3 regions of the Streptomyces sp. NPDC093260 genome follow, and region 1 is predicted to be linked to each of the others. Evidence: riboswitches for the same ligand, from Rfam matches in the RefSeq annotation. Region 1 holds a riboswitch; each other region holds the start of a gene.
The links. Region 1 has a riboswitch for thiamine pyrophosphate ahead of thiO (glycine oxidase ThiO). Riboswitches for the same ligand answer to the same signal wherever they lie in the genome.
Positions count from the first base shown of each region.

Region 2: another riboswitch for thiamine pyrophosphate. It lies ahead of thiC (phosphomethylpyrimidine synthase ThiC); the one in region 1 lies ahead of thiO (glycine oxidase ThiO).
Region 3: another riboswitch for thiamine pyrophosphate. It lies ahead of AB0N63_RS22100 (thiamine ABC transporter substrate-binding protein); the one in region 1 lies ahead of thiO (glycine oxidase ThiO).

Region 1 covers NZ_JBFBEK010000006.1:192,225-199,746, reverse strand. The annotation lists gene AB0N63_RS10405 (thiazole synthase) at 1-86, opposite strand, end outside; gene thiS (sulfur carrier protein ThiS) at 90-290, opposite strand; gene thiO (glycine oxidase ThiO) at 287-1,453, opposite strand; TPP riboswitch at 1,457-1,568, opposite strand; gene AB0N63_RS10390 (hypothetical protein) at 1,604-1,945, shown strand; gene AB0N63_RS10385 (FAD-dependent oxidoreductase) at 2,012-3,241, shown strand; gene AB0N63_RS10380 (Rv2175c family DNA-binding protein) at 3,332-3,697, shown strand; gene thiE (thiamine phosphate synthase) at 4,106-4,786, shown strand; gene metF (methylenetetrahydrofolate reductase [NAD(P)H]) at 5,032-5,955, shown strand; gene AB0N63_RS10365 (hypothetical protein) at 6,012-6,989, shown strand; gene AB0N63_RS10360 (NAD(P)/FAD-dependent oxidoreductase) at 7,039-7,522, opposite strand, start outside.
Region 2 covers NZ_JBFBEK010000002.1:390,801-398,322, reverse strand. The annotation lists gene AB0N63_RS03980 (LacI family DNA-binding transcriptional regulator) at 359-1,471, shown strand; gene AB0N63_RS03975 (metallophosphoesterase) at 1,655-2,770, shown strand; gene AB0N63_RS03970 (hypothetical protein) at 2,953-3,801, shown strand; gene thiC (phosphomethylpyrimidine synthase ThiC) at 4,085-5,908, opposite strand; TPP riboswitch at 5,901-6,077, opposite strand; gene AB0N63_RS03960 (YibE/F family protein) at 6,149-7,522, shown strand, end outside.
Region 3 covers NZ_JBFBEK010000017.1:67,758-75,279, reverse strand. The annotation lists gene pyrH (UMP kinase) at 1-670, shown strand, start outside; gene frr (ribosome recycling factor) at 880-1,437, shown strand; gene AB0N63_RS22110 (phosphatidate cytidylyltransferase) at 1,569-2,810, shown strand; gene rlmN (23S rRNA (adenine(2503)-C(2))-methyltransferase RlmN) at 3,157-4,263, shown strand; TPP riboswitch at 4,344-4,449, shown strand; gene AB0N63_RS22100 (thiamine ABC transporter substrate-binding protein) at 4,533-5,609, shown strand; gene AB0N63_RS22095 (iron ABC transporter permease) at 5,657-7,261, shown strand; gene AB0N63_RS22090 (ABC transporter ATP-binding protein) at 7,261-7,522, shown strand, end outside.

The DNA of each region.
Region 1 (7,522 bases):
ACATCGAGGCTCGGCGCGCCGCCGGTGCCCATGATCAGGCGGGACGTGAGGGACATGCCGCCGAGGACGAGAGGATCGTCGGCCATGGCTCAGCCTCCCTGGACGGCGGTCAGGACTTCGACGCGGTCGCCCTCGGCCAGCACCGTGGCCGGCCACTGCGCGCGCGGGACGACGGTCTCGTTGAGGGCGGCGGCCACCCCGGAGGGCGCCGCGGTCAGCGCCCGCACGACGGCGTCGAGCGCCGTACCGGGCGCGACGCTGCGGGGGACGCCGTTGACGGAGATGTTCATACCGGCAGCTCCGTGCGGACGGCGGCGCGAAAACGCCGCGGGGTGAAGGGGCGCGCCTCGTCGGGCAGCTCGCCGGTGGCCAGGACGTGCGCCATGACGTCGCCGGTGACCGGCGTGAGCAGCACGCCGTTGCGGTAGTGGCCGGTGGCCAGCAGCAGCCCGGGCAGCACGGTCGGGCCGAGCAGCGGGGCGTTGTCCGGGGAGCCGGGGCGCAGCCCGGCCCGGGTCTCGGTCAGCGGCAGTTCGGTGATGCCGGGCACCAGCTCGTGCGCGTCGCGCAGCAGCTCGTACACGCCGCCCGCCGTCACCGTGGTGTCCCAGCCCAGCTCCTCGCTGGTGGCCCCGACGACCAGCTCGCCGTTCAGGCGCGGCACCAGGTACAGCTGGCTGCCACGCACGACGGCCCGCACCGTGCGGCTCAGGAACGGCGCGTACCGCCGGGGCACCGTCAGCCGCAGCACCTGCCCCTTGACCGGGCGCACCGGCGGCAGCACCTCGTCCGGCACCCCGGCCAGCCGCCCGCTGAGGCTGCCGGCGGCCAGCACCACCTGCCGCGCGCCGAGCGCCGTGCCGTCGCGAAGGGCGCAGCCGGTGGCCCGGTCCCGTTCGACGGTGAGCCGCTCGGCCCACGCGCGGTGGAAGACCACGCCCGCCCGCTCGCAGGCGGTGACCAGCGCCGCGGCCAGCCGCCGCGGGTCGATCTGGTGATCGCCGTCCACCCGCAGCCCGCCGCGCACCCCCGGCGCGAGCATCGGCTCCAGGCGCCGGCACTCCCGCCCCGACAGCCACTCCGACTCCAGCCCCGACTGCCGTTGCAGCGCGTGCAGGTCGCGCAGGTGTGCGCGGTCGTCGGCGTCCAGCGCGACCGCCAGCGTGCCGCACCGGCGGTAGCCGAGATCGGCTCCGGTCGCCTCGGTCAGCTCGGCGGCGAAGTCCGGATAGCGGCGCGCGGAGGCCAGATTGAGGCCGAGCAACGTCTGCTCGCCGTAGTGCAGTTCGGTGACCGCGGCCAGCATCCCGGCCGCCACCTGCGCGGCCCCGCCGCCCGGCTCGGGGTCCACCACGGCCGTGGCCAGCCCGCGCTGCGCCGCGCGCCAGGCCGTCACGAGGCCGATGATCCCGCCCCCGAGGACGAGGACGTCCGAGGTGCGTGACGATGGCAACGACATGGGCTTCCAGCCCCTCCCTTCGCCGGCATGACCCGGATCAGGTTCGTACGGTCGGAGGCCGCCAGCCTCCCTCTCAGCCCGGTGCGTCCGGGCTCCCGCGAGTGCTTGTAGCCTAGCAGCGCCACTTGAGAGGGAGTTTTTCGCATGCCGCGCTCACTGGACGGTCTGGTCCTCGCCCCCGTCGCCGACCAGGCCCCGGGCCAGGTCGGCACCCGCACCCGCTTCACGTACCACGAGGACGACGGCCGGATCTGGGCCGAGTACGCCGGCGGCGACGTCGTACGCGGCCATCTGGTGGGCACCCGCGACGGCGACCGGCTCGACTTCCGGTACGTCCAGCTCAAGCACGACGGCACCACCTCCAGCGGGCACTGCGTGTCCACGGTCGGCGAACTGCCCGACGGACGGCTGCGGTTGACGGAGACCTGGGAGTGGGAGTCGCAGGCCGGCAGTGGGACGAGCGTGGTGGAAGAGATCCGGCCGTAGCGGTCGTGCGCGGGTCTGCGCGCACGCCCCCTGTCTGACCACCAGTCAGTTGTCTATGGTGATCAGGTGAACGAGCAGACGCAGGAACAGGGCGCGGCGCAGCCGCGGCGCGTGGTCGTCGTGGGCGCGGGCATGGCCGGCGTGCAGACCGCGGTCGCCCTGCGCGAGCAGGGCTTCACCGGCTCGGTCGTGCTGATCGGCGCCGAACCCCACCAGCCCTACGACCGGCCGCCGTTGTCCAAGGCCGTACTGCTCGGCAAGGCCGAGGACTCCGCCTTCGACGTCGACTTCGAGGCGCTCGGCCTCGAACTGCGGCTCGGCTGCGAGGCGCTGGCCGTCCGCCCCGAGGAGCATGTCCTCGACACCTCCGCCGGGCCGGTGCCCTACGACGTCCTCGTGCTCGCCACCGGTGCCGAACCGGTTCGTCTCCCGGGCTCCGAGGGCGTCCCCGGCGTCCATCTGCTGCGCACCCTGGACGACGCGGAACGCCTGCGGCCCGTCCTCGCCGCGCAGCACGACGTGGTGGTCGTCGGCGCCGGCTGGATCGGCGCGGAGTTCGCCACCGCGGCGCGCGAGGCCGGTTGCGCGGTGACCGTGGTGGAGGCCGCCGACCGGCCGCTGGCGGGCGTCGTGCCGGACGAGGTCGCCGCCCCCATGACCGCCTGGTACGCCGACAGCGGCGCCGAACTGCGCACCCGCGCGCGCGTGGCACGCGTCGAGCCCGGCGCGGTGGTGCTCGACGACGGTTCGCGGCTGCCCGCGGGCGCCGTCGTCGTCGGCATCGGGGCGCGTCCGGCGACCGGCTGGCTGGCCGGCTCCGGCATCGCACTCGGCGAGCGGGGCGAGATCGTCGCCGACGACCACCTGCGCACCTCCCTGCCCGATGTGTACGCGGTCGGCGACTGCGCCTCCTTCCCCTCGGGCCGCTACGGCGAGCGGCTGCTGATCCACCACTGGGACAACGCCCTCCAGGGCCCGCGCACGGTCGCCGCGAACGTCGTCGGCCCGGCCCCGGCGCCCTACGACCCGGTGCCGTACTTCTGGTCCGAGCAGTTCGGCCGCTTCGTGCAGTACGCCGGGCACCACACGGCCGGCGACACGCTGCTGTGGCGCGGCGACGCCGCCGGGCCGGCGTGGAGCGTGTGCTGGCTGCGCGGCGACCGGCTGGTCGCTCTGCTGGCGGTCGGCCGACCGCGCGATCTCGCGCAGGGCCGGCGGCTGATCGAGGCCGGCACGCCGATGGACGCGGAGCTGCTCGCGGACCCGGCCAGACCGCTGAAGGAAGCCACCGCGTAGGCCACCGGGGCCCGTGCCGGCCGTCCGCCGTCCGCCCAGGTGGGTGGGGCTGACTTCCGGCTGTCGGTGGCAGATGGCACGCTTGGTTCCGTGACCGAGATTGACGCCAAGATTGATGCTCTCGTCCCCGCCTGGCTCACCCTGCCCGACATCGCCGAAATGCTCGACGTCGAGGTGACACGGGTGCGGCAGCTGGTCAAGGAGGGCCAGCTCATCGCCGTACGCCGCGGTGAGAACCGGGCCCTGCACGTGCCTGCCGCCTTCATCGACGGCGACAAGGTCGTCAAGGGCCTGTCCGGGACCCTGACCCTGCTGCGGGACGACGGCTTCACGGTCGAAGAGATGATCGAGTGGCTCTTCACCCCCGACCCGACCCTGCCCGGCACGCCCGCGCAGGCCCTCAGCGAGAACCGCGGCACGGAGGTGAAGCGCCGCGCCCAGGCCCTGGCCGTCTGAAGCCACGCCGCCCTGACCGGGGGCACGGCTTCGGGCCGGCCCCCGGCTCCACCTCCGGCCCCCGCGGGCCGGCCCCGTCGGTGCCTTGGCTCCGAAGGGCACGGCCTGCGGTCCCGCACCGGCCGACCGCGGGGCCACCGGCGCCGCTCCCGCGAGGGCGGCGCCGGTGGCCCCGCGTAGGCTGTGGGGCCGTACGCACCGCACTCGCGGTGGCGCGTCCGCGCACCGCGCCCCACGGCGGCGCCCGCACGCACCGCGTCCACGGCGGGGCGTCACCGCACTGACAGAAGCGCTCTCGCGCACGCATCCGCAGCGGCGTGTCGCCGCGTCCGCGCAGGCGACCTGTAGGGCGCGCGCCCGCGACCGCCGCGGTGCGACAGCGCCACCGACGAACGAGGGGGACCCCGTATGTCCGACGCCGCGATCGCCGACGCCCGGGAACGGCTCGCCGACGCCCGGCTGTACCTGTGCACGGACGCCCGCAGGGACCGCGGCGACCTCGCCGAGTTCCTCGACGCGGTGCTGGCCGGCGGCGTCGACATCGTGCAGTTGCGGGACAAGGGCATGGAGGCGGGAGAGGAGCTGGCGCACCTGGAGGTGTTCGCCGACGCCTGCGCCCGCCACGGCAAGCTCCTCGCGGTCAACGACCGCGCGGACGTCGCCCACGCCGCCCGCGCCGACGTGCTCCACCTCGGCCAGGGCGACCTGCCGGTCCCCGCGGCCCGCGCGATCCTCGGCGACGACGTGCTGATCGGCCGCTCCACGCACGCCGAGCAGGAGGCCGACGCCGCGGCGGTCCAGGACGGCGTGGACTACTTCTGCACCGGCCCCTGCTGGCCCACTCCCACCAAGCCCGGCCGCCACGCGCCCGGTCTCGGCCTCGTCCGCCACACCGCCGCCCTCGGCGTCGACCGCCCGTGGTTCGCCATCGGCGGCATCGACCTCGGCAATCTGGACGACGTCCTGGCGGCCGGCGCCCGCCGCGTCGTGGTCGTCCGGGCGATCACCGAGGCCGACGACCCCGGCGCGGCGGCGGCGGAGTTCGCCAAGCGCCTGCGCGAACCGCGCCAGGGCGTGCCCCGGACGTAGCGTCGTCCGTCCGGAGGGCGGGGCGGACGGGATCTGCGGAACACGCCCTGGACCGCCGGTCCCGCCCGTTCCCGGCCGCCCGCGTCCCGCCCCTCGGACGCCGGCGGCTGTGAGGCGGCCGCTTCGCGCCCGTAGGACACCCGCTTCCGGACGGAAGTGTCCGAAGGGTGGACAACAAAGGGGCAATTCGGTCAAATTTCCGGCACTCGGTTGGGGCCCCGCCGCCCCGTGGATAACCTGCGGGTATGGCCCTCGGAACCGCATCCACCAGGACTGACCGCGCACGCACCGTGCGCGACATGCTCGCCACCGGCAAGAGCACGTTCTCGTTCGAGTTCTGGGCGCCGAAGACGGAGAAGGGCGAGCGCAACCTGTGGAACGCGCTGCGCAGGGTCGAGGCGGTCGCCCCCGACTTCGTCTCGGTGACGTACGGCGCCGGCGGTTCCACCCGCGCGGGCACGGTCCGGGCCACCCAGCAGATCGCCGCCGACTCCACCCTCACCCCGGTCGCCCACCTGACCGCGGTGAACCACTCGATCGCCGAGCTGCGCAACATCATCGGCCAGTACGCCGACGCAGGCATCCGCAACATGCTCGCCGTGCGCGGCGACCCGCCCGGCGACCCGATGGGCGAGTGGGTCCCGCACCCGCGCGGACTGACCTACGCCGCCGAACTCGTCCGCCTCATCAAGGAGTCGGGCGACTTCTGCGTCGGCGTGGCGGCCTTCCCGGAGATGCATCCCCGCTCGGCCGACTGGGACACCGACGTCGCCCGCTTCGTCGACAAGTGCCGCGCGGGCGCCGACTACGCCATCACCCAGATGTTCTTCCAGCCGGAGTCCTACCTCCGGCTGCGCGACCGCGTCGCCGCCGCCGGCTGCGAGACCCCGGTGATCCCCGAGGTCATGCCGGTCACCAGTGTCAAGATGCTGGAACGACTGCCACAGCTCAGTAACGCCGTCATCCCCGACGCCCTGAAAGAGCGGATCCTCGCGGCGAAGGACGATCCGGCGGCGGTACGCTCCATGGGAATCGAGTTCGCCACCGAGTTCTGCGCGCGGCTGCTGGCCGAGGGAGTGCCCGGACTGCACTTCATCACGCTCAACAACTCCACGGCGACCTTGGAAATCTACGAGAACCTGGGCCTGCACCACCCCCCGCGGGCCTAGACCGGCCGCACCCGCGTACGACACACTGCGGAGCGGCCACTGGGAGAGGGGCGTACATGGGCTGGACGGTCCTCTACATCGCGTTCGGCGTCGTCGCGCTGTGGCTGCTCGGCGAGGTGCTGTTGCAGTACAAGGCGCGGCTGCGCTGGCGGCTGCTCGCCTTCGCCGGCTTCCTGTGCGTGGTGGTCGGTGTGCTGATGCCGTCCGTCCTGGTCATCGCACTGGGTACCGCGGCCTTCGCGGTGGGGCAGACGTTCGTGACGCTGTCCTTCCGCCGCGGCTTCGCGGCCGGCTGGGCGGTCAGCCGGCCGGGTCCGGGCGCGGAGAGCGGTGCCAAGCGCCGCCGGGGCCGCGCCGAGCGGAAGAAGGGCGAGGCCCCGCAGACCGCCGGCCTCGACACCGCCGCCGGCCCCGACACCGGCGACGCCGACGGCGCGCACCTCGCGGACGGCACGGACCCGGTGACCGGTGCGGACGGCCTGCCCGGCCACGACGTCCCGGCGTACGCGCACGACGACGACTACGACCGCGACGACGTCTTCGCCCCCGCCCGCCCCCTCCAGAACGCGGGCGACGACGCCACCGCCGTGTACGCACCGCAGCCCCTGCCCGACGACACCGGCTCCTACGGCGTCTACGACCCCCGGCCCGCCCAGGACCAGTACGCCACCGCCGCACAGGGCGCCGACCAGGGCTACGACTACTCCGGCTACGGCCAGCAGACCTACGGCTACGACGGCGCCGGCCAGGGCTACACCGGCTACACCGACCCGTACCTCGGCGACCAGTCCGGCTACGGCGGCGCCTCGTACGACCCGTCCTACGGCCAGGGCGGCGCCCAGGCGCCGTACACGACCGGCGGCTACGGCGGCGAGACCCCGGCCGCCGGGGTGTGGGTCCCGCAGCAGCGCGCCGACGACCCGCACGGCGGCGCGCTGCCGCCCGAGCAGCAGCCCTTTCCGTACCAGGGTGACGGCCAGAACCAGAACCCCGCCCCGCACGCCCCGGGCTTCGACGAGCAGTACCGCTTCTGAGCCGGTGGACCCGGCGGGCGCACCGGCGGGTCCCGCTCGCCGCGCCTGCTCACTGGGAGCCGCGGAACTCCGGTCCCTCCACGATCAGTCCGGCCACCAGCGCGCCCGACATCCCGGCGTGCGGCAGTCCGCCGCCGGGGTGCGACCAGCCGCCCACGGTGAACAGACCGGGCAGCGCCGTGGAGTTGGCCGGGTGCAGCAGCCGGCCCCCGGCTGCGGCGAGCGCCGGGGCGGGCACCGCGCCGCCCGGCGCGCCGGTCTCCCGCTCGATGTCGGCCGGGCCGCGCACCTCGTGCCACAGGACGCGCTCCCGCAGCCCGGGCACCGCCCGCTCGGCCGCCGCGATCATGCGCTCGGCCTGGGCCTCCAGCGGCTCGCGCCCCGCCGGTTCCGCACCGCACGCCGGGACCGTGGCCGTGAGTGTGACGGCCTCGTGCTCCGGATCCGGGACCAGCGCCGGGTCGCCCGGCCGCGTCACGGCGACCGTCGGCAGTGCGGGCGGCACGGGGACCGTGCCGAACAGCGCGTCCAGC
Region 2 (7,522 bases), on a different contig from region 1:
CTCGACCCGCGCGGACTCGTCACACCCTGCGCGCGACCGTGACCTCGCCGGTCACCGGGCATTCGGGGACACCGCTGTACGAATGCGCACGAATGAGGGGGCGCACCCCACATATATCTATGCGCCGGTGGCTTGCGCCCTGGCGCGCATCCCCCGTGAAGGTGAGTTGAGACCTCTTCGATACCTCGGAGGCTCGCCAGGCACACACCGGCCACCACATCACGTATGGGTGTCAGATCGGCTAACTGTCTCTGTTTCTCAGGTAGTTGCAGGCCACCGACCTTGCAGAAACGTGCCTGTGAATGCGTGCATATGCGTCCGCGCTACCCCACCGTATGAGCCCTACTATCGGCTCGCCATGACAGCAGCAGGGAAGCACCAGGTGAGCCGCGCGGAAACCTCACGGCGAGGCAGCCGGCCGGGCCGGGCGGGCATCAGAGACGTGGCCGCCGCCGCCGGAGTCTCCATCACGACCGTCTCCGACGCCCTCAACGGCAAGGGCAGACTCCCGGACGCCACCCGCCGCCATGTCCGCGAGGTGGCCGACCGGCTGGGGTACCGCCCCTCCGCCGCCGCCCGCACCCTCCGTACCGGCAAGTCGGGCCTCATCGGTCTGACCGTGACCACGTACGGGGATGAACCTTTCACCTTCACCGAGTTCGCGTACTTCGCCGAGATGGCCCGGGCCGCCACCTCGGCCGCGCTCGCCCGCGGCTACGCCCTCGTCATCCTCCCCGCGACCTCGCGCCACGACGTGTGGTCGAACGTCGCCCTGGACGGCACGGTCGTCATCGACCCCTCCGACCAGGACCCGGTCGTCAGCGAACTGGTCCGGCAGGGGTTACCGGTGGTGAGCGACGGCCGCCCGGTCGGCTCGCTCCCCGTCACCGCCTGGGTCGACAACGACCACGAGGCCGCCGTCCTCGGCATCCTCGACCACCTCGCCGAGGCCGGCGCCCGCCGTATCGGCCTGCTCACCGGCACCACGACCGACACGTACACCCATCTGTCGACCACCGCCTACCTGCACTGGTGCGAGCGCGTCGGCCAGGACCCGGTCTACGAGGCCTACCCCGCTCATGACCCGTGCGCCGGCGCCGTCGCCGCCGACCGGCTGCTGGCCCGCCCCGACCGGCCCGACGCGGTCTACGGGCTGTTCGACCCCAACGGCACCGACCTGCTCGCCGCCGCCCGTCGCTACGGGCTGCGCGTCCCTGAGGACCTGCTGCTGGTGTGCTGCAGCGAGTCCATGGTGTACGCCAGCACCGAGCCGCCCATCACCACGCTCTCCCTGAAACCGCGCCGCATCGGCACGGCGGTCATCCAGCTCCTCATCGACGCCATCGAGGGAGTCGAGTCGGACCAGCCGGTCGAGCAGGTCATACCGACCGAGCTGATCGTGCGCACCTCGTCCCAGCGCCGCCCGCCACGCACGACGGTCAGCCCGCCACGCACGCCGGAGGGACGGTAGGGTCAGCCGGTCGCGGGAGCGCCGAAGACTGCCCAATCGGGGCGAAAGCCGCGGTGAACCTGAGTCCCGTTCCGATTCACCACCCCTGGGTCATCACATGGCGCGATCCGCATTCCTATGATGGGCGCACGACACCGCGGGCCGCTGCGACCAGGCAGTCCGAAGCGGTGCAGATGCGGCGCGATGGTGGAGGGGTCGATGACTCAGGGGGCCGGTCAGGGACCCGAGGTGGAGCGGACGGCGACGTTGCGTGACTTCCGAGTGCCCGCGTATGTGAACGAGACCGGCCCGTACGCCCAGGGCGGCCCCACGGCCGAGCCCGCCGTGCCGGTCGAGCCCGGGTATCCGGTGGCCCCGGAGGGCTACCCGGACGCGTACACGCCCACCGAGCGCGATCTGCCCGTCATCAACCGCGGCGACGCGCTCCAGGTGGGCACGGCCCCGGCGCCCGCGCCGGCCGCCCCGCAGCCCGCCACCGGGCCCGGCCCGCTGTTCGTGGTCGGCGACGTGCACGGCTACCTCGACGAGCTGGTCGCCGCCCTCCAGGAGCAGGGCCTCATCGACGCTGCGGGCCAGTGGTGCGCGGGCACCGCCAGGCTGTGGTTCCTCGGCGACTTCACCGACCGCGGCCCGGACGGCATCGGCGTCATCGACCTGGTGATGCGGCTGTCCGCCGAGGCGGCCGCGGCCGGCGGCTACTGCAAGGCGCTCATGGGCAACCACGAGCTGCTGCTGCTCGGCGCCCGCCGGTTCGGCGACACACCCGTCAACTCCGGTGCAGGCACCGCCACTTTCCAGGCGGCCTGGCTGCTCAACGGCGGCCAGAAATCCGACATGGACCGCCTCCAGGACCACCACCTCCAGTGGATGGCCCGCCTCGACGCGGTCGAGGAGGTCGACGGTTATCTGCTCGTGCACTCCGACACCACCGCCTACCTCGACTACGGCCGTTCGATCGAAGAGGTCAACGACAATGTCCGCGAGGCGCTCACGCGCAACGACGCGGACGAGGTGTGGGACCTGTTCCGCAAGTTCACCAAGCGCTTCTCCTTCCGCGACGAGGGCGGCGCCGACGCCGTACGCTCCCTGCTCGATACGTACGGCGGCACCCGCATCGTTCACGGCCACAGCCCGATTCCCTATCTGCTGGGCGAAGTCGGCTCCGAGGAAGGCGACGAGCCGACGGCCCCGGTGGTGGAGGGGCCGCACGTCTACGCCGACGGACTGGCCATCGCGATGGACGGCGGCGTGACGATGTCGGGGAAGCTGCTGGTCCGGCAACTGCCGCTGGACGTCTGAGCGTTCACCGCGTCCTCGCCACGGGCGTGCCGACCGGGCCGGTCGGCACGCAATTTGTGGAAACCCCCTGTCACCGCGCGCCGTCGCGGCTCTACCATCGGCTTATCCGTAGCAGGCTCCCCTCCGTTTCTGCCCGACGGCTCGTCGCCATGCGAGCCCCCAGCCCTACGGAGCATCGGGGGATGCACATGAACAGCGTTCCGCAGTACCTGCTGAGCGAGGATCGCCAGGAATTCGAGCGGATCCTCGATGAGGCGCTGCGCTCCGCCCCACACCGCCCGGAACTCTCCACCATCGGAAAGCGGCTCACCACCGAACAACTGCGCACCATGGCGCTCGCCGCGACGGCCCTGATCACGTCCGCCGCCGCGACCGAGTACCAGCACTACGTGAAGATCCGCGACGAACTGCGCCGTCCGGCGCCCGCCGCCTCGCCCGTACTGGACACCGCTGCGTCCGAGGCGGGCGCGGTGGCGGCTGCGGCCGGGACCGCCGCGGAGACGGCCGGGGCGGGTGCGGGCGCCGTCGTCGCGGTGCTCGCACCGGTCCTCGCGGGGATCGCGGCGACCGTTTTCCTGCTCGTCGGCTATCTGTTGAAGATGCTCGATCCGGCGCCCGCGTTCGCCCAGACGATGATCACCGCCGGCTGGGTGTTCGGCGCGGTGACCGCGGTCGCGATCGTCGTCGCCGGCGCCGGGCTGCTGCTCGCCGCCCTGCGCAACCGGTCCTCGACCGAGTACGGCGCCTACGGCGGTCTGCCGGAGGAGGTCGGCCAGGCGAGGGAGGCGTGGCGCGAGGCCCTGCTCGAACGCGGCATCGTGCCGTTCCTGCGCGAGGCGCTGGCCGATCCCGGCGCCGCGTCCCGGCCCCGTCCGGCCCCCGCGACGCCGGGCGACCGTATTCCGCAACTCGGGTACGGCCGCCCGGGGTTCAGCAGCCCCGACGACGGCGCCCCGACGGCCCGGCCGCGCTTCTCCAGCCCCGACTTCACCAGCCCGGACTTCGGCGGACCGGAACACCGGCCGGAGTAGCCGCCCGGCCTCCGGACGGCTACGCGCCGGCATGGCCCGCGGACGGGCCGGGGCGAGGCGAAGCCGGGCCCGGTGAAGCCCACGGCCCCGACGGGCCGAGAGGCCCGGGTACCGCCCCGCCCCGCACCGGATCGCGCCCGGCGCGGGGGCTTTGGTGTGCGGTCGTGGACGGCGCCACCGTCTGGGGCGGTGCCTGCGCCCGCCCGAAGCGGCCGGAGGCTTCACACCGGCTCGAGGCCCCGCACCGTCCGGCGCGACCGGGCGGAGGCCCCGCGCCCGCCTGTCACTCGGCCAGCGGCAGATACACCCGGTTACCGCTCGCGGCGAACTCCTTCGACTTCTGCAGCATGCCCTCGGCGATCTCGTCCGCGGAGGCGCCCTCCGCCGCCTTGCCGCCGAACCGCTCCGTGATGCTCTGGCTGATCTTCATCGAGCAGAACTTCGGCCCGCACATCGAGCAGAAGTGCGCCGTCTTGGCCGGCTCCGCCGGGAGCGTCTCGTCGTGGAACTCCCTTGCCGTGTCCGGGTCGAGGGCCAGATTGAACTGGTCCTCCCACCGGAACTCGAAGCGGGCGTCGGACAGCGCGTCGTCCCACTCCTGCGCACCCGGGTGCCCCTTGGCGAGGTCCGCCGCGTGCGCGGCGATCTTGTAGGTGATCACGCCGGTCTTGACGTCGTCCCGGTCGGGCAGGCCCAGATGCTCCTTGGGCGTGACGTAGCAGAGCATCGCCGTGCCCCACCAGGCGATCATCGCGGCGCCGATGCCCGAGGTGATGTGGTCGTAGGCGGGAGCGATGTCCGTGGTCAGCGGGCCGAGCGTGTAGAACGGCGCCTCCTCGCAGATCTCCTGCTGGAGGTCGATGTTCTCCTTGATCTTGTGCATCGGGACGTGTCCCGGCCCCTCGATCATGGTCTGCACATCGTGCCGCTTCGCGATCCGGTTGAGTTCGCCGAGCGTCCGCAGCTCCGCGAACTGCGCCTCGTCATTGGCGTCCGCGATCGACCCCGGCCTGAGACCGTCCCCGAGCGAGTACGTGACGTCGTAGGCGGCGAGGATCTCGCAGAGTTCCTCGAAGTTCTCGTACAGGAACGACTCCTTGTGGTGCGCGAGGCACCATGCCGCCATGATCGAGCCGCCGCGCGAGACGATGCCGGTCTTCCGGTTCGCCGTCAGCGGCACGTACGCCAGCCGCACACCGGCGTGGACCGTCATGTAGTCCACCCCCTGCTCGGCCTGCTCGATGACCGTGTCCTTGTAGATCTCCCAGGTCAGTTCCTCGGCCCGTCCGTCGACCTTCTCCAGCGCTTGGTAGAGCGGCACCGTCCCGATGGGCACGGGGGAGTTGCGCAGCACCCACTCGCGGGTGGTGTGGATGTTGCGGCCGGTGGAGAGGTCCATGACCGTGTCGGCGCCCCAGCGGGTCGCCCAGGTCATCTTCTCGACCTCCTCCTCGATGGAGGAGGTCACCGCGGAGTTGCCGATATTGGCGTTGACCTTCACCAGGAACCGCTTGCCGATGATCATCGGCTCGATCTCCGGGTGGTTGACGTTGGCCGGCAGCACCGCGCGGCCCGCCGCGATCTCGTCGCGGACGACCTCGGGGTCGACGTTCTCACGGACCGCCACGAACTCCATCTCGGGCGTGATCTCCCCGCGCCGCGCATAGGCGAGCTGGGTCACCGCGGCGCCGTCCCGGCCCCGGCGGGGCTGGCGCGGGCGGCCCGGGAACACCGCGTCGAGGTTGCGCAGACCGCCGCGCGGCGAGGTGTGCTTGATCCCGTCGTCCTCGGGACGGACGGGACGGCCCGCGTACTCCTCGGTGTCGCCGCGGGCGATGATCCAGTTCTCCCGCAGCGGCGGCAGCCCCCTGCGGACATCGGTCTCGACGAGTGGATCGGTGTACGGGCCCGAGGTGTCGTACAGCGTGACAGACTTCCCGTTGGTCAGGTGCACCTGACGGACCGGTACGCGCAGGCCGACGCGCGAGCCCTCGACATACGCCTTGTGCCATCCGATGGACTTCCCGGCCTCCTCACGGGAAGCGGTCTGCTCCCCGTCGCTGGTCAGCTGCGTCGAGGCAGGCGTGCGTGCGTCCTTGTTGGTCATGAGACCTACTCCCTACGCCGGCATTACCCGGTAACAGGTTCGGCGGTCGACGCAGCGGTTCCCGTCCGGCAGGTTTCACGTGAAACACCGTTGGTTCCACGTGAAACACCGCGAAGACGAAGGTCAGCGCCCTCTCAGCCCGGTGCTCCGAGCTCCCGCGTGTGCAAAGGTGCCTCCACGCTAGCGTCATGTGTGGCGCGGTGAACAGTGGGCCCCGGCCGTTCTTGCGATGATCAGGCGGTGACCCCGACACAGCAGCTGCCCCATCCGCCGCCCGAACCAGGGCGCGGAGCCGCCGGCGAGAACGGCCATGAGCATGGCTCCGGGCTGGGCCACGGGCACCCACACAGCCACAGTCACGGCCCGGCGGCTCCTGTCTCGAAGCACTTGCGCAAGGTCATCGCCGCGGTCCTGATCCCGTTCGCCGCGGCGGTGCTCATCGGTCTCGCCGTCCTCTGGCCCGGCGGCGCTCCCTCGCACCAGCGCACCGGCGTGGGCTTCGACCGGCAGACCCAGCAGGCCACGGTCACCCAGGTGGTCGCGGTGAGCTGCAAGGCGGTGAACGCCTCCGGGGACGCCCCGACCGGCAACACCTCCACCGCCGAGGGCGCCTCCGCGCAGGCGCAGGCGACCGGCTCCTGCAAGAAGGCCACGATCCGCGTCGACACCGGAAACGACAAGGGCCGTACGTTCACCGAGATCGTGCAGCCGGACCAGTCACGCCAGCTGCACCAGGGCGAGAAGGTGGTGGTCGCCTACGAGCCTTCCGCGCCCCGCGAGTTGCAGTACTCGGTCACCGACGTCAACCGGCGTTTCCCGATGGCGCTGCTCGCGGGAATCTTCGCGCTCGCCGTCGTGGTCGTCGGGCGGCTACGGGGCGTCATGGCGCTGGTCGCCCTGGCCATCAGCTTCCTGGTGCTGAGCCTGTTCATCCTGCCCGCGATCCTGCAGGGCTCGAACCCGCTGATCGTGGCCGTGGTCGGGTCGAGCGCCATCATGCTGATCGCCCTGTACATGTGCCACGGTCTGTCCGCCCGGACCTCGGTGGCGGTGCTCGGCACCCTGATCTCGCTGGTGCTGATCGGTCTGCTGGGCTCGCTGTTCGTCGGCTGGGCCGCGCTCACCGGCAACACGGACGACAACACCGGCCTGATCCATGGCCTGTATCCGTCCATCGACATGAGCGGTCTGCTGCTCGCCGGCGTCATCATCGGCTCGCTCGGCGTCCTCGACGATGTGACGGTAACCCAGACATCGGCGGTCTGGGAGCTGCACGAGGCCAATCCGTCGATGGGCTGGCGCGGACTGTACCGGGCGGGCATCCGCATCGGTCGCGACCACATCGCGTCCGTGGTCAACACCCTCGTCCTCGCCTACGCGGGCGCCGCACTGCCGCTGCTGCTGCTCTTCTCCATCGCGCAGAGCAGCGTGGGAACCGTCGCCAACAGCGAACTGGTGGCCGAGGAGATCGTCCGGACGCTGGTGGGCTCGATCGGCCTGGTCGCCTCGGTGCCGGTCACCACGGCACTCGCCGCGCTCGTGGTCTCGGCGGACCGCCCGGGGCCTGCCGGTACCAGGGCCACGGCTGCCGCAGGTGTGCCGGCTCCGGCGCGG
Region 3 (7,522 bases), on a different contig from region 1:
GGGCCTGGGGGTAGACCCGGACGTGGTGCACGCCATCGCCCGTGAGATCGCGGCCGTCGTCCGGGACGGCGCGCAGATCGCGGTCGTGATCGGCGGCGGCAACTTCTTCCGCGGCGCCGAGCTGCAGCAGCGCGGCATGGACCGCGCCCGCTCCGACTACATGGGCATGCTCGGCACCGTGATGAACTGCCTCGCCCTGCAGGACTTCATCGAGAAGGAAGGCGTCGACAGCCGGGTCCAGACCGCCATCACCATGGGCCAGGTCGCCGAGCCGTACATCCCGCTGCGCGCCGTGCGCCACCTGGAGAAGGGCCGCGTGGTCATCTTCGGGGCGGGTATGGGCATGCCGTACTTCTCCACCGACACCACCGCCGCCCAGCGCGCCCTGGAGATCGACGCCGAGGCGCTGCTCATGGGCAAGAACGGCGTGGACGGGGTTTACGACTCCGACCCGAAGACCAACCCGGACGCCGTGAAGTTCGACTCCCTCGGCTACAGCGAGGTCATCACCCGCGACCTGAAGGTCGCCGACGCCACGGCGATCACGCTCTGCCGTGACAACCGGCTTCCGATCGTCGTCTTCGAACTCCTGAAGGAGGGCAATATCGCCCGCGCCGTCAAGGGTGAGAAGATCGGCACGCTTGTGGGCGACCAGGCCGGCCGGGGCTGACCCGACCCGGCGCAGATCGCCCCGACCTGGCGGCTCGGCCCGCCCGCGGCCCGGCACCTGTCCGGGGGACGGGCGGGACGGACCCGGGCCGGGGGATGGACAATGTCCTGCCGGTCGGGAACCGTGCAGGAAGAAGACGCGACGCAGCCGGCCGTCGGCCCCGACAAGGAACCGCGACCGGGCCTACTCAAGACACGCAGGAGCAAGTGGTGATCGAAGAGACCCTCCTCGAGGCCGAGGAGAAGATGGAGAAGGCCGTCGTGGTCGCCAAGGAGGACTTCGCCGCGATCCGCACCGGCCGTGCGCACCCGGCGATGTTCAACAAGATCGTGGCCGACTACTACGGCGCGCCGACGCCGATCAACCAGCTGGCTTCGTTCTCCGTGCCGGAGCCGCGGATGGCGGTCGTGACCCCGTTCGACAAGACCGCGCTGCGCAACATCGAGCAGGCGATCCGGGACTCCGACCTGGGCGTCAACCCCAGCAACGACGGCAACATCATCCGGGTGGTCTTCCCCGAGCTGACCGAGGAACGCCGCCGCGAGTACATCAAGGTCGCCAAGGGCAAGGGTGAGGACGCCAAGGTCTCCATCCGCTCGGTGCGCCGCAAGGCCAAGGACGCGATCGACAAGCTCGTCAAGGACGGCGAGGTCGGCGAGGACGAGGGCCGCCGTGCGGAGAAGGAGCTCGACGACACCACCGCCAAGTACGTGGCGCAGGTGGACGAGCTCCTGAAGCACAAGGAGTCGGAGCTGCTCGAGGTCTGATGAACGACTCTTCCTGGGGAGCGCCGCAGCAAGCCGGGTACTGGGAGCCCGCGGACGGTTCACCCGCCCAGGGGCCCGTTGCCGAAGGCCCCGCCCACGATGCGCCGCCGGGCGCCCGGCAGACTCGCCCCATGCCCATCGTGCCCGGGGTGCCCGCACACGGCGGTACCCAGGAGGACGACGACCGGGGGGCCGTCCGGACGGGCGGCCCCCTGTTCCGGGACGAGGCCCCGCAGCACCAGGGCGGCCGACCCCCGCAGCCCCGGTCCTACGACCCGCGACAGCCGCAGCCCTTCGCCGCGCAGCCGCAGTCGTACGACACGCGGCACCCGGGTGCCTACGGCGTACCGGCCCAGCCGCAGCCGTTCGAGATACCGCAGCACCAGCCGCAGCACGACCAGCGGCCGCAGTCACCGTCGCGGTCGCACCCGCAGCCGTACGAAGCGCCGCAGCCGCGGCCCTACGACACGCCGCAGACGCCGCCCGTCCACCGGACGGCGTCGCAGAATCCGGAGCCCATGCCCGACGCCCCGCAGCCGGCGCCCGCCCCGCAGAAGAAGAGCGCGGGCCGCGACCTCGGTGCTGCCATAGGAGTCGGTCTCGGGCTCGGTGTGGTGATCGTCGCCTCCCTGTTCATCGTCAAGGCGGTCTTCGTCGGCGTGATCGCCGTCGCGGTCGTCGTGGGCCTGTGGGAGCTGACCAGCCGTCTCCAGGAGCGCAAGGAGATCAGGGCGCCGCTGGTGCCGCTGGCCGTCGGCGGCGCCGCCATGGTGGTCGCCGGGTACGTGCGCGACGCCGAGGGCGCGTGGGTGGCGATGGCCCTGACCACGCTCGCGGTCCTGGTGTGGCGTATGACCCAGCCCCCCGAGGGATACCTCAGGGACGTCACGGCGGGCGTCTTCGCCGCCTTCTACGTGCCGTTCCTGGCCACGTTCGTGGCGATGATGCTCACCGCGGACGACGGCCCGTACCGGGTGCTGACCTTCCTGATCCTCACGGTGGTCAGCGACACCGGCGCGTACGCCGTCGGCTGGCGCTTCGGCAAGCACAAGCTCGCCCCGCGCATCAGCCCCGGCAAGACCCGCGAGGGCCTGTTCGGCGCGGTCGCCTTCGCGATGGCGGCGGGCGCGCTGTGCATGCAGTTCCTGATCGACGACGGCGCCTGGTGGCAGGGTCTGCTCCTCGGCCTCGCGGTCGCGGCCAGCGCCACCCTCGGCGACCTCGGCGAGTCCATGATCAAGCGGGACCTGGGCATCAAGGACATGGGCACGCTGCTGCCGGGCCACGGCGGCATCATGGACCGCCTCGACTCCCTCCTCCCCACGGCCCCGATCGCCTGGCTCCTCCTGGTGGCCTTCGTCGGCTCGGCCTGACCCCCTGTCCGCCGGTCGCCTTCCCCCGGGCGGGGGCCGGCGGGCAGGGGCACGTTCCACGGCGCGGGCGAGGCCGGAGAAGGACGGCACATACCGGGGCGACCTCGCGTGCCGCCGGTGCGAGGCGCTCATCGACCGGGGCGGCCGCCGGAAACCACGCCGCTACTGCAACGGCCGGCACCGCACGAAGTGATACGTCACCGACGCCTTCCCCGCGGTCCTCGGCATCTTCTCCCGGCCCGGGCGTCCGAGGACGCCCGCCGGCGACCGGCGGCGGCTGCTCGTGACGGTCGCGACAGGCGGCAGCGCCGGCCCACCCAAGTCGATCTGCGACACTGGTACCACCATGCCCAAGCCCGGAGAACTTACTTTCGTCGCCCCGCGCGGAGCCAAGAAGCCGCCGCGGCACCTTGCCGATCTGTCGCCTGCCGAGCGCAAGGAGGCCGTCGCCGCGATCGGTGAGAAGCCGTTTCGTGCCAAGCAGCTCTCGCAGCACTACTTCGCGCGGTACGCGCACGACCCCGAGCAGTGGACCGACATCCCGGCCGGGTCGCGGGAGAAGCTGCGCGACGCGCTGCTGCCCGAGCTGATGTCGGTCGTGCGGCATCTGTCGACCGACGCGGGCACCACCCGCAAGACGCTGTGGCGGCTGTTCGACGGGACGCTGGTCGAGTCCGTGCTCATGCGCTACCCGGACCGGGTGACCATGTGCATCAGCTCGCAGGCCGGCTGTGGCATGAACTGCCCGTTCTGCGCCACCGGGCAGGCGGGCCTGGACCGCAATCTGTCGACCGCCGAGATCGTGCACCAGATCGTGGACGGCATGCGCGCCCTGCGCGACGGCGAGGTACCCGGAGGGCCGGCGCGGCTGTCCAACATCGTGTTCATGGGCATGGGCGAGCCGCTCGCCAACTACAAGCGCGTCGTCGGCGCCATCCGCGCCCTCACCGACCCGGAGCCCGACGGGCTCGGGCTGTCGCAGCGCGGCATCACCGTCTCCACCGTGGGCCTGGTCCCGGCGATCCACCGGTTCGCCGACGAGGGCTTCAAGTGCAGGCTCGCCATCTCCCTGCACGCCCCCGACGACGAGCTGCGCGACACCCTCGTGCCCGTCAACACGCGGTGGAAAGTGCGCGAGGTGCTGGACGCGGGCTTCGAGTACGCCGCGAAGTCCGGGCGCCGGCTCTCCATCGAGTACGCGCTGATCCGCGACATCAACGACCAGGCCTGGCGCGGCGACCGGCTCGGCCGGCTGCTCAAGGGCAGGCCCGTGCACGTCAACTGCATCCCGCTCAACCCGACCCCCGGCTCCAAGTGGACCGCCTCGCGGCCCGAGGACGAGAAGGCCTTCGTGGAGGCGATCGCCGCCCACGGCGTGCCCGTCACCATCCGCGACACCCGCGGCCAGGAGATCGACGGCGCCTGCGGTCAGCTGGCCGCCACCGAGCGGTAGCTCCCCGGGGAGGGCCACGACCGTGGGCCGCAGGCCGTCGTACGGCGGCCGGGCGGTACTCTGAGGCCGTACACATCTTCATATTCCGACAGGGGAGCGCCACAGCGCTGAGAGTGCGGCACCGGCCGCAGACCCTCTGAACCTCGCCCAGGTCATTCTGGGTAGGAAGTTCGGTCATCACTCGAGCTGTTGCGCCCTGCCCGGGCATCCCCGCGGATGCCCGGGCAGGGCCGCGTCTCTTCCTGGCCACCATCCAGGAGGAAAATCCAGTGCACACCAAGACGTTCGTCGCAGCCGCGGTCGGGCTGGGACTGGTCACGCTGTCCGCGTGCGGATCGTCCGGCGGGCAGAAGAGCGCCGCCGACTCCAAGACCGTGACCCTGGTCAGCCATGACTCGTGGAAGGCGTCCCAGAGCGTCATCACGGAGTTCGAGAAGTCCTCCGGCTACAAGGTCAAGGTCCTCATGGACGGCGATGCCGGGCAGGCCGTCAACAAGGCCATCCTCACCAAGGACCACCCGCAGGGCGACGTCTTCTTCGGCGTCGACAACACCCTTCTGTCCCGCGCCCTGGACAACGGCCTCTTCCAGCCCTACGAGCCGAAGGGCGCCGACCGGATCCAGCCGCGGTACCGGGCGGACGAGGCCAAGCACCGGGTGACGCCGATCGACACCGGCGACATCTGCGTCAACTACGACAAGAAGTACTTCGCCGACCACAAGCTGGCCCCGCCGGCCACCTTCGACGACCTGGTCAAGCCGCAGTACAAGAACCTCCTCGTCACCGAGGACGCCGCCGCCTCCTCGCCCGGCCTCGGCTTCCTGCTCGGCACCGCGGCCAAGTACGGCGACACCGGTTGGCAGGCGTACTGGAAGAAGCTCAGGGCCAACGGCGTCAAGGTCGTCTCCGGCTGGGAGCAGGCCTACGACCAGGAGTTCTCCGGCTCGGCCGGCGGTAAGAAGGCCAAGGCCGACCGCCCGCTGGTCGTCTCCTACGCCTCCTCGCCGCCCGCCGAGGTCATCTACGCCAAGCCGCAGCCCAGGACCGCACCCACCGGCGTCGCCGAGGGCACCTGCTTCCGCCAGGTCGAGTACGCCGGACTGCTCGCGGGCGCCCGGAACCCCGAGGGCGGCAAGGCCTTCCTCGACTTCCTGATCGGCAAGCGGTTCCAGGAGGACATGCCGCTGAACATGTTCGTCTACCCGGTGCGCCAAGACGCCCGGGTCCCCGCGGAGTTCACCCAGTACGGCCCCCAGGCCAAGAACCCCGAGACCATGGCACCCGAGAAGATCGCCGCCAACCGCGACCAGTGGGTCAAGTCGTGGACCTCGCTCGCGGTGAAGTGACCGGCGGGCGACGCCGCCGTCCGCGGAACGCGGCGCGGCTCGGCCTGATGGCCCTGCCCGTCGCGTTCTTCGCGGTGTTCTTCGCCTACCCGGTCGCCGCGATCGTCCGCCGCGGCCTGCGGGTCGGCGGCGCCTGGCAGTTCGGCCGGTTCGCCGACGTCCTCGGCGACGAGGGCATCCGGCACGTGCTGTGGTTCACCACCTGGCAGGCCCTCGCCTCCACCGCGCTCACCCTGCTCATCGCGCTGCCCGGCGCCTACGTCCTGGCCCGCTTCGACTTCCCCGGCCGCCAGGTGCTGCGCGCCGTGGTCACCGTGCCGTTCGTGCTGCCCACCGTCGTCGTCGGCACCGCCTTCCTCGCCCTGCTCGGGCACGGCGGCCTCCTCGACCAGCTGTGGGGCGTACGCCTGGACACCACCGTGTGGGCGATCCTCCTCGCCCACGTCTTCTTCAACTACGCCGTCGTCGTCCGCACGGTGGGCGGCCTGTGGGCCCAGCTCGATCCCCGGCAGGAGGAGGCCGCCCGGATGCTCGGCGCCTCGCCGCTGACCGCCTGGCGCAAGGTCACCCTGCCCGCGCTGGCCCCCGCCGTCGCCGCCGCCGCGCTCATGGTGTTCCTGTTCACCTTCACCTCCTTCGGCATCGTGCAGATCCTCGGCGGCCCCGCCTTCTCCACCCTCGAAGTGGAGATCTACCGGCAGACCTCCGAGATCTTCGACCTGTCCACCGCCGCCGTCCTCACCCTCGTCCAGTTCCTGGCCGTGGGGGCGATCCTCGCCGTGCACGCCTGGACCGTACGGCGCCGGGAGGGCGCGCTGAAGCTGGTGGACGCCGCCCTGACCGCCCGCCGGCCGCGCGGGGCCGGGCAGTGGGCGCTGCTCGCCGCAGTGCTCGCCACCATCGCGCTGCTGCTCCTGCTGCCGCTCGCCGTCCTCGTGCAACGCTCCCTGACGGCACCCGGCTTCGGCTACTACCGGGCGCTCACCGACCCCGACGGCGGCGTCTTCCTCGTCGCCCCGATCACCGCCATCGGCACCTCCCTGTCCTACGCCGCCGCGGCCACCGCCATCGCCGTCGTGATCGGCTCCCTGGCCGCCGCCGCGCTCACCCGCAGGGACGCCGGACGCCTCGTCCGCGGATTCGACGCGCTGCTGATGCTGCCGCTCGGCGTCTCCGCGGTGACCGTCGGCTTCGGCTTCCTCATCGCCCTGGACAAACCGCCGCTGGACCTGCGCCAGTCCTGGATCCTGGTCCCGCTCGCCCAGGCCCTGGTCGGCGTGCCTTTCGTCGTACGGACCATGCTGCCGGTGCTGCGCGCGGTCGACGTACGCCTGCGGGAGGCGGCCGCCGTGCTCGGCGCGTCCCCGTGGCGGGTGTGGCGGGAGGTCGATCTGCCGATGGCGCGGCGGGCGCTGCTGGTCGCCGCCGGGTTCGCCTTCGCGGTCTCGCTCGGCGAGTTCGGGGCCACCGTGTTCATCGCGCGGCCCGACAACCCCACGCTGCCGGTCGCCGTGGCCCGGCTGCTGAGCCGCCCCGGCGACCTCAACTACGGGCAGGCGATGGCCCTGTCCACGATTCTGATGGTGGTGTGCGCCGTGGCCCTGCTCCTGCTGGAGCGGCTGCGGACCGCCGACCGGAGCGGGGAGTTCTGATGCTGCTGAGGCTGGAAGCCGCCACCGTCCGCTTCGGCGGTCGGGCGGTGCTCGACGCCGTCGATCTGGCGGTGGCCGAGCACGAGATCGTGTGCGTGCTGGGCCCCAGCGGCAGCGGCAAGTCCACGCTGCTGCGCGCGGTGGCCGGACTGCAACCGCTGGACTCGGGACGGGTGCTGCTCGACGGCCGGGACCAGGCAGTTGTGCCGGTGCACCGGCGCGAGGTCGGGCTGATGTTCCAGGACCACCAGCTCTTCCCAC